One region of the Arthrobacter sp. GAS37 genome, then DNA from elsewhere that is predicted to be linked to it. Evidence: riboswitches for the same ligand, from Rfam matches in the RefSeq annotation. Region 1 holds a riboswitch; the other holds the start of a gene.
The links. A riboswitch is a leader RNA that binds a small molecule or an ion and turns the genes downstream of it on or off. The one in region 1 is predicted to bind cyclic di-AMP.
Positions count from the first base shown of each region.

Region 2: another riboswitch for cyclic di-AMP. It lies ahead of ABH924_RS03975 (M23 family metallopeptidase); the one in region 1 lies ahead of ABH924_RS14260 (hypothetical protein).

Region 1 covers NZ_JBIYDB010000016.1:75,744-80,726, forward strand. Annotated here, with positions in the region: gene ald (alanine dehydrogenase) at 1-1,069, opposite strand, end outside; gene ABH924_RS14255 (PucR family transcriptional regulator) at 1,289-2,503, shown strand; gene ABH924_RS14260 (hypothetical protein) at 2,576-3,589, opposite strand; cyclic di-AMP (ydaO/yuaA leader) riboswitch at 3,592-3,742, opposite strand; gene ABH924_RS14265 (flavin-containing monooxygenase) at 3,881-4,983, opposite strand, start outside.
Region 2 covers NZ_JBIYDB010000003.1:65,958-70,940, forward strand. Annotated here, with positions in the region: gene ABH924_RS03970 (NlpC/P60 family protein) at 73-837, opposite strand; cyclic di-AMP (ydaO/yuaA leader) riboswitch at 843-1,025, opposite strand; gene ABH924_RS03975 (M23 family metallopeptidase) at 1,155-1,973, opposite strand; cyclic di-AMP (ydaO/yuaA leader) riboswitch at 1,976-2,183, opposite strand; gene ABH924_RS03980 (metal-dependent transcriptional regulator) at 2,310-3,005, opposite strand; gene serC (phosphoserine transaminase) at 3,357-4,487, shown strand; gene ABH924_RS03990 (MFS transporter) at 4,579-4,983, opposite strand, start outside.

The DNA.
Region 1 (4,983 bases):
CCTCGGAGACCGAGCGGTGCGTGACCTTGCCTGCGGCGATGTTGAGGCCGGCTGCCAGGGCGGGGTCGCGGTCGAATGCGGCCTTCACGCCCAGGTTGGCCAGTGACACCGCGTAGCGCAGGGTGACGTTGGTCAGAGCGTAGGTGGAGGTGTTCGGAACGGCGCCCGGCATGTTGGCGACGCAGTAGAAGATCGTGTTGTGGACCTTGTACGTGGGTTCCTGGTGCGTGGTGGGGTGCGTGTCCTCGAAGCAGCCGCCCTGGTCCACCGCAATGTCCACCAGCACGGAGCCGGGCTTCATGCGTGAGACGAGCTCGTTGGTGACGAGCTTGGGGGCCTTTGCGCCCGGGATCAGCACGGAACCGATGACGAGGTCGGCGTCGACCACGGACTTCTCGATCTCGTACGCGTTGGACGCGACGGTCTTCAGGCGGCCCTGGTAGAGGGCATCCAGTTCGCGGAGGCGGTTGATGTTGATGTCCATGATGGTGACATCGGCGCCCAGGCCCAGGGCCATGGCGGCGGCGTTGGTACCGGCAACACCGGCGCCGAGGACAACGACCTTGGCCGGGCGGACACCCGGGACGCCGCCCAGCAGCACGCCCTTGCCACCGGCCGGAGCCATGAGGGAGGAAGCGCCGACGACGACCGACAGGCGGCCAGCGACCTCGGACATGGGCGCCAAGAGGGGCAGGGTGCGGCCGTCCTGGACGGTTTCGTAGGCGATGGCCGTGACGCCGGAGTTGATGAGTTCCTGGGTCAGCTCGGGCTCGGCGGCCAAGTGCAGGTAGGTGAAGAGGATCAGGCCCTTGCGGAAGCGGTGGTACTCGGCCTTGATGGGTTCCTTGACCTTCATGACCATGTCAGCGCGTGCCCAGACATCGTCGGCTTCGGCCACGATCTCCGCGCCGGCAACGGCGTATTCCTCGTCCGTGATACCGGAGCCCAGGCCTGCGCCCCGTTCCACCAGCACGGTGTGGCCGTGGGTGCGGAACTCGTTAACGCCCGCGGCCGTGATGGCAACGCGGAACTCGTTGTTCTTGATCTCTTTGGGGACACCGATGATCATTTTGGGCTCCATGTTCGAAAGGCTTCAACGGCCTTTTCTCTGCGGGGGACTGTGATTCAAGAATAAATCCGCTGTGAGCCAGACGACAGGAAAGGCGATTGCCGCCGTCGTTGACTTCGCCGGAATTCCGGGGTTTTTGCCGCTCGCGACTCGACATTTGTCGACATTGAGAGCGTCAGGTGTCGCCTGATGTTCGTGGGGCAAAGTAGTGTTTTCTCCATGCAGCAAGACGTGGAGAAGATCGTCGAGGACGTAGCACTCAAGTTGGGCCGCGGCCTCTCCCTGGAAGACCTCGACGGCGTGCTGCTCGCCTACAGTTCCAACCAGTCCCACGCCGACCGTGTGCGAGTGAATTTCCTCCTGAGCAAACGGGTCCCGGTGGACGTCAGCGCGTGGCAGCTCTCCCACGGGATTGCCACCGCCGTGCGTCCCGTCGTTGTGCCCGCCAATGAGGAACTCGGGATGGTGGGGCGCGTCTGCGTCCCGCTGCTGGTGCGCGGATTCCGTGTCGGGTACCTGTGGGTCCAGCAAGACCTTGACGAGCAGACCGCGACGGCGATACTCGCCGAGTTGCCGGGCGTCCGGGACGAGTTGGACCTCCTCGCAGGGTTGTTGCTCGATTCCAATACGGCCGAGTCGGAGTTCCGGCGCCGCCGTGAGCAGGAATTCCTGGCTGCATGCCAGGGCGAGTCCAATGCTGTGGCAACTGTGGCGGGATGGAAGGAGATTCAAGGCCGGGGACCGTGGCAGCTGGTTACAGTGCTCGACGCGGAGGACAGTGGCGGCGTCTCCGATCCGATCGCGGCTACCCTGACGCACCGTTCCGCCGCGCTGCAGGCAACTATCGGGGTCGATTCCGTGCTTTTCAGCGCCGGCACCGAGACGCACTCGGTCCTGTTGTTCCGCGAAACCGGCGGACGGGCGGAGCATGCCCAAGTCTTGGTCCACTATCAGCTGGAACTCGCCAAGCGCGCCGGCCGGAAGGTGGACCGCGTCATTCTCGGCATCAGCGAGCCGTTTTCAGTCATCCGGCAGCTGGGCCGGGCGTACCGGCAGTCGAAGCTCGCGGCCCAGGCTGCCGCCGTCGATCCTCCACTCGGAGAGCTCGTGGACAGCCGCTCGGCCGGGATTTACCAATTGTTCGAACGGCTACAGGCGCCCGGTGGCTGGGACGATTCGGGCTCGGCACATTTCCAGGAGATCGAGGATGCTGACCGCAACGGCGAGCTGCTGCCCTTGCTCGAACTCCTCTATGACAGCGACGGCTCCGTGCAGGACGTGGCTGGGAAGCTCCACCTGCATCGGAGCAGCATTTACAACCGGCTGGCCAGGGTCCGCCAGCTTATCGGTGCTGACCCGCTGAATGGCGCGACCCGGCTCGAACTCCACGCAACGCTCAAAGCGCGCCGCTGGGCGGGCCGTCCGCGGATTTGAAGCCGCTGGTACCGGAAGCCGCGCTGGCTTACTTGTTGAACTCGACGGCAGACTTTCGATGCTGTCCCATCCTCACTGCAGGGCCTTGGTTGCTGCGTCCAAAATCGACCCAAGATCCACGCCGGGTTGGGTGGGCTGTGGCGTGGGACTAGGACTGGTCGGGGTCCGCGGCTTCCAAGAACCTGTGGGCGCGGGGGAGGGCGTGCCGGTCTGGGGCGGAGTCGGGGTTGGGGTGGTTGGCCCTGTCGGAGCCGGGGTGGGAGCCGGGGTGGGGGTCGTTGGCCCGGTCGGAACCGGATTGGAAGGAACAGGCACCGGGGTAAGGCTTGGGGGCAGTGCTGACGGGACGGCAGGAACCTGGACGGAGATCGACGGTGCCGAGACACTCGACGGTTCGACAGCGGCGGGTCCTTGCGGCGAATGTTGCGCCGGGCCCGCGGAGGTCTGGCCGGACTTGGCGCTTGGGGTAGCTGCAGAAGGTGATGCAGCAGCGCTGGGGGAAGTACTTGCCGCCGCGGAAGGAGCGCCGGATTGCGTGGAGTCTTTGTTGTCCGCGCTCGCAGCGTCCTGGGCTCGGGATTCCTGACCGAAGAAAGGCAACTCAAGGGCTTGGCCCAGGGAACCGGCGGTCAACAAGATGCCTAGGGCACCTGCAACCACTGCCATTCGATTGCTCATCGTCCGGATGCTGGCGGCCTTCTTGAGGACGGCGTGTGGTTCCCGGCTGAAGGACGAACCGGTGAACGATGCCGGACCGACGGCGGCACGGGGTGTCGCCGGGAGTGCCGTTGTGGCTGCCTTCTCAGGTTTGGCTTGCTCAGCTGTCGCAGCAGTCACCGTCGGAATGGCGGCGGTTTCGCTGGCTTGGGAAGCCCGCTTCCGTTCGGCTGCGCGGGCGGCCGCGCGCGTGGTGGGCGCCGCCGTCGTCCGGGTTGCCGCGCGGGTGGGTTCCGCTGTCGAACTCAAAGGTTCAGTAGCCGGTGCCGCGATGAACGGTTCGCTGTCTTTGGCCCGACGACGTCCGGTTGGTTTGGTGCTCTCGCCCGCCACTTCGGCACGGCGAGGCTGATCCATGATTGGGGACATGGTGATTGCCTCTCAACGCCTTCGAGGTTAGCTGTCGGGTTCGGACGAGGCCGTCCGGCCGCGCGTGGCGGCTTCACCCCGAGGGCCTGTGGAGAAGTAGGCCCGGAGACTCTGGGTCCCCCGTCTCTGCCGCGGGTCTGGCGGATTCCGGGTTGCGGCAGAGCTCGGCGTCAACCCGGAAGCGGCCCATTTGGGGATTGGGTCGCCCCTCGACGCTACAACAGCCGGCACGCAAAGTCACATTTGAATAACGGGCGGGGTAACCGGTTTTTGCCAAGAACTTCCGCGAGCCTAGTCCCGCGGACCTTCAGTCTGCCCGGCGATGAGTCCTGCGACGTGTTCGGCGTCGCGGCCGACCCCGCCCACGAGGCCCGAGGTCAGCCCGTATTGGAAGGGCATGCCCACGAAGAACAGCCCTGGCAGTTGTTCAACGGCGCCCCGGCAAGTGAGCGGCCAGCCGTCCTCATCCGCGGGAAGTCCTCGGATCCAGCCAAAGTCCGGTTGGTAACCGGTAGCCCAGATCACCGTGGACACCGGGATCGCGTGGCCTTCGTCGGTCAGGGGTTGGCCCTTGCGGGTGCCCGTCAGCCGTGGCAGGCGGGTGACTCCCGCGGCGTCGAGCTCTCGGGTGGAGGCCCGGATCAGCGGCGCGCCGTGCTTCGTGAACCCGACCGCGACTTTGCGGCCGATAGGGGTGGATCTGTTCAATACCTTGTGGATGAAGAGCCACCAAAGCCCGCCGGCGTATCGCGTTACGGGGCTTGGAATGTGGAAGGGAGGGGTTCCGGCAATGTAGGTGCGGTGGGTAGGTGCGAGCTCCAGGGCGATTTCGACGCCGGAGGTGCCGGAGCCGACCACCAGGACATCTCCGGGTGGAACCGAGTCCTGGTTGGTGTATTCCGCTCCGTGGAGTTGGTGGATGCCGGGATCCAGATCCTCGGCGAACGCCGGGATCCTTGGCTGCGCGTTCGGGCCCGTGGCAACAACAACGTTCTTGGCCAGGATCGACCCGGAGCCTGACTGTACTCGGAACCGGCCGTCCTCCCGCTCGATGCCGGTGACGTGGGCACCATGGCGTACCGGGAGTTCCCAGTTCCTGGCGTACTCCTCAAGGTATTCGGCCATGGCGTCTTTTCCGGGAAAGCTGCCTCGGGCGGCGGGAAATAGCATGCCGGGCAGGGAATCGTGCTGCGCCGGGGTGAAGAGCCGCAAGGAATCCCATCGGTTCCGCCACACGTCGCCGACGCGGGCCTGCGAGTCCAGGATGAGGAAGTCTTGCCGGTGTTTCTTCAGGTGGAATCCGGTGGCGAGCCCTGCCTGCCCGGCGCCCACAACCACGGTGTTCACTGGCTCATTGCTGTCCATCGCGAAGCCTCCTGAGGTGTTCGAGGTCA
Region 2 (4,983 bases), on a different contig from region 1:
CTGGTTAAAACAGAACATCCCCGCGGGCGGACCAGCGGGGATGTTCCAGTGAAGCTATGTAACCGGAGCTATTTAGCCACCAACGCGGATGAAGACCGGGCCGGAGCCGACATTGACGCTGTAAAGGGCGGTGGTGCCACCGTTCCAGCCGCCGTGGACTGCCATGCCGTTGCCGACGTAAACGGCGATGTGGGCCATGCCCATGCCACCGTTCTGGTAGTAGACCAAGTCTCCCGGCTGCGCTTCAGCGGCGCTGACCGTACGGCCAAGAGAGAGGTAGTCTGCCGGCCAGCCGTGGAAGTTGATCCCAACAGCGGCCAGGGAGTTCGAAGCCAGGGCGGTGCAGTCCTGGGCAACGCCAAGCTGTGCGTAAGCTGCGGCAGCAATTGCTGCGCCCTTGCCGCTGGCAACCTTCGTTGCAGGTGAAACAGCAGCGGTGACAGAGAGCGTCGAGGAGCCGGTAGCGGCACCCGTTGCAGCCTGCGTAGCCGGAGCAGCTTCCTGCGTGGCAACCGGAGCTGCGACAACCGGAGCAGCCTCGGTAGAGACCGCCGGGCGCTCGTACTTGATGGCGACGGAGGAGTCGGCCGAAATGCTGGCTTGGGCGATGGACTGGACTTCCAGGGCGGAGGTCGAAGTGGACTCGCGAGGGACGTTGGTTTCTGCAGCGTTGGCTGCAATACCGCTAGTGAGCACCAGACCTGAAGCAGCTGCGATAACAGCTGCCTGACGGCCTACGCCACCGGCGTTGCTGCCGACAGTCTTAGCGATAACGGCAAGCGAGTTGGTCTTGGTGACCGCGGCACGGTGGCGCGCAACAGTAGAGCGTGAAGACACGTTAAGAGGCCTCTCCCTATGCCCGCGAGGTAAGCTGTCGGATTCGGATGGGAGTCATCCGGCCACACTTCTCCCTCTCGGAAGTTGTGCGACTTAACCCCAAGGCCATCGGTGAAGATGACCAAAAGTGGGTCCCCCGCCTCTGCCAGACGATGTTTTGCGAACGGAACCTCGAGCAGTGGCAGAGCTAGGCAATCCACTCGAGTGCATCAACTCTCTAAAAGTTGATGCGTCTTAGACGGTACATGAGTTTTGGCTCAATGTCACATTCAGGTCACGGAGCGTGACAAGCATGCGAGAGGCTTCCATCGGATTGGCTACAGCCAGCCCAGGGGGTCAACGACGTCGCCGTTGACCATGACTTCAAAATGGAGGTGGCAGCCCGTAGAGGCGCCGGTGGTGCCGCTCAATGCGATGACATCGCCGCGGCTGACCGTCTGGCCCACCTGGACGTTGAACGAAGACAAATGGTTGTACGTGGTTTCCAGGCCGTTGCCGTGGTCCACCACAATGCGGTTTCCGCCGCCATACGGATGCCAGCCAGCGAAAGTGACCTTGCCGGCGGCGGCGGCATGGACCTGGGTGCCGCACTGGGCCACGAAGTCCTGGCCCCGGTGGAACTCCCCCAAGCCGCCCGTGATGGGATTCACACGATAGCCGAAAGGCGAGGCCGTGGTCAGTGTGTCCAGCGGCGCCCCCAGGGTGCCTTTGGAGGACGACGTCTTGATGGTGCCGACGGACTGCGCACTCAAGAGCTGCTTGAGTTTGCTGTCCGGATCCGCCGTGGTGGAAACCGCAGCACGGCTGAAGTCGATCGTGGCGCTTGCCGCGGCCGGAATCTCAGGCTGGGTGCCCACCGCCGAGGCGGCCTGGTTCGATTCGGCCGTGGCCGTCATGGCGCCGGTGCCCGGCATGGCGACCGTCAGGATGAGGCCCGTCGCGGCAAGGGCCACTCCGGCCTTCTGTCCCGCCCCGCTCGCCGCAGCGAACTCGGCTATCTGCCGCAAAGGACCCTTGCGGCGGCGAAGTTCGCGATGGGGATCGCGGGGCCGATCGTGCTCGACGGCGCTTGTGCTCCGCAGCTCAGCAGTAGGACCGGACGCGCGCCTGCGGCCCCTGGTGTTCTGCGTAGTCAAGGTTTTCCTCTCTGGCAAGCCTGCGAAGTTAGCTGTCGGATTCGGGCCAGAGAGATCGTGGACCCGGTCCGCGTGAAGGGCGCGAAGCGCAGAGCTACCGAAGGGGCCCTGCGCTGTTTGCACTTCCGCTGCGGACTTCACCCCAAGGCCGTCTTTCGACAGCCGATGGTGGTTCCTCCGCTTCTGCCAGTGAATGGACTAATCCACCTGATCCGCTGGCAGAACTCGGCTTCGGATCAGGTAACGCTTTGGTATCGGCGCCAGTAATAAACTATAGGGGATTAAGCCCCCGCGGTAATAATTTCGTTATCTTTGCTGGCCGCCTCGCCAGGCCGGCTAGGCGACCGTGACAAACACGTGCGAGGCTACCTCAGGCGGCAGCTCCAGCGCGCCGTCGATATTGGGCACGCGAACGGAGATGTACTCCCCCACACGTTCCAGGGAAACCCTGGCTCCGGGGCGGATTCCGCCCTCGTCCAGCTGCACCAGAAGTTCCGGTTCCACCTGGATCGGTTCAGCCAGGCGGCTGACGGTGACCCGGTTTTCAGGTGAGTATTCGTTCATCGCGTCGAGAAGGTTGACCACGCCATCCGTAAAGGCGTGGGAGGCGACTCCACCCAGCGCTTCGAGTCCGGGAATGGGGTTGCCATACGGCGATTCCGTGGGGTGGTCCAGCAGCTCATAGAGCCGCCGTTCCACGCGCTCACTCATGACATGCTCCCAGCGGCACGCTTCATCGTGGACGTAAGCCCAGTCCAGTCCAATGACATCTGCCAGGAGCCGTTCGGCGAGCCTGTGCTTGCGCATGACCTCGGTGGCGCGTTTCCGGCCCGTTTCAGTCAGCTCAAGGTGCCGGTCATCGGACACAATCACCAGGCCGTCGCGCTCCATCCGTCCGATCGTCTGGGAAACGGTGGGGCCGGAGTGCCGCAAGCGCTCGGCGATGCGTGCGCGAAGAGCCACGATGTTCTCTTCTTCAAGCTCCAAAATGGTCCGAAGATACATCTCAGTGGTATCGATCAGATCCGTCATCCAGCTCAGCTCCTCGAGCGCAGTATCTTGCGTATTTTCCACCGTACCGCAGCCGCCTCAGTGGTCGAACAGGTGGCCGAACCGCCGGCGGTCCCGGTCCGGGCGCCAGCTCCAAGCTTAGCTTATTTGGAATTACTCCGGATAATTCCGGCGCCCCCGTCCAGCGCCCGGTCCAGCGTCCCGTCCACTGTCCCGTCCAGAGCCGGCGGAACAAATGCTTTCCACGTGGCGGACTATGACACCTTCGGTTCTGCCCCCGCCTCCGGCGTCAGGCAGAATTGGGGAGTCGAAGGGGCAGCTTGCCACCTGCCACGACCCATCTAGGCCGCTACTTCACCATTGGAGCATCCCGTGAGCGACAACAGCATCACTATCCCCGCCGATTTGCTGCCCAAGGACGGCCGCTTCGGCGCCGGGCCCTCCAAGGTCCGCCCGGAGCAGATCGAGGCCCTGTCCGCCGCCTCGACAACGATCCTCGGTACCTCCCACCGCCAGGCTCCGGTCAAGAACCTGGTGGGTTCCGTCCGCGAGGGACTTAGCCAGTTCTTCCGTGCGCCCGAGGGCTACGAGGTGATTCTCGGCGTCGGAGGCTCCACTGCGTTCTGGGATGTCGCCAGCTTCGGCCTGGTCGAGAAGAAGGCCCAGCATCTCTCCTTCGGTGAGTTCGGTTCCAAGTTCGCTTCGGCAACCAACAAGGCACCTTTCCTTGAAGCTTCGTCCATCATCAAGTCCGAGCCAGGCACCCGGCCGGTTTCCCAGGCCGAGGCAGGCGTGGACGTGTACGCGTGGCCGCAGAACGAAACCTCGACGGGTGTGGCCGCTCCGGTCAAGCGCGTCCAGGGCAGCGACGACGGCGCCTTGGTCCTGGTGGACGCGACGTCCGCAGCCGGCGGCCTGGATGTTGATGTTGCCGAGGCTGACGTCTACTACTTCGCGCCGCAAAAGAACTTTGCCTCCGACGGCGGCCTGTGGCTCGGCCTCTTCTCCCCCGCCGCCCTGGAGCGCGCCGCCCGCATCAAGGCAAGCGGCCGCTGGATCCCCGATTTCCTCGACCTGCAGACGGCTATCGACAACTCGAAGCTCAACCAGACCTACAACACGCCGTCCCTGTCCACCTTGGTGACATTGGATGCCCAGGTCCAGTGGCTCAACAAGAGCGGTGGCCTGGACTTCGCGTCCGGACGCACCGCGGACTCCGCAAGCCGCATCTACAACTGGGCCGAGGCCTCCGAGTACGCCACGCCGTTCGTCGCGAAGGCCGAGGACCGCTCCAATGTCATCGCCACGATCGATTTCGATGATTCGATCGACGCCGCGGCCATCGCCAAGGTCCTGCGCGCCAACGGGATCGTGGACACCGAGCCGTACCGCAAGCTGGGCCGCAACCAGCTGCGCATCGCTACCTTCGTTGCCATCGAGCCGGACGACGTCTCTGCATTGCTCGCCAGCATCGACTTCGTGGTGGGCGAACTGAAGAAGTAAGGGCCTGCTGCGTTCCCGCGGTCAGGACTGGTCGGCGTCGTCCGGGTGGGGATCCCGGGCGGCGCTGGCCTCTTTAACAGTGCTGCCCCTTTTAAAGGCCATTGGCTGGACCCGCGCCCTGGGACTCAATGCGGAAGAACCGCATGCCGCGGGCGGTGCTGTCGAAACGGAGCCGCAGCCGGCGCGCGCGGATGATCCACACGATGCCGACGACGGCGGTGCTGCCGCCCGCGACGGCGGCCACGCCCACAGCCCATCGGGGTCCGGCCACGTTGGACACCCAGCCGACGAACGGTGCACCGATGGGCGTTCCACCCATGAAGATGGCCATGTAGAGTGCCATGACCCTGCCGCGCATGACAGGTTCCGTGGTGGACTGCACGTAGCCGTTGGCGCTCGTGATCATGGTCAGGGCAAACAGTCCGCAGGGAATCAGGGCCAAGGCAAACATGGCGTAATTCGGCGCCAGGGCAGCCAGTCCGCTCGCTATTCCGAA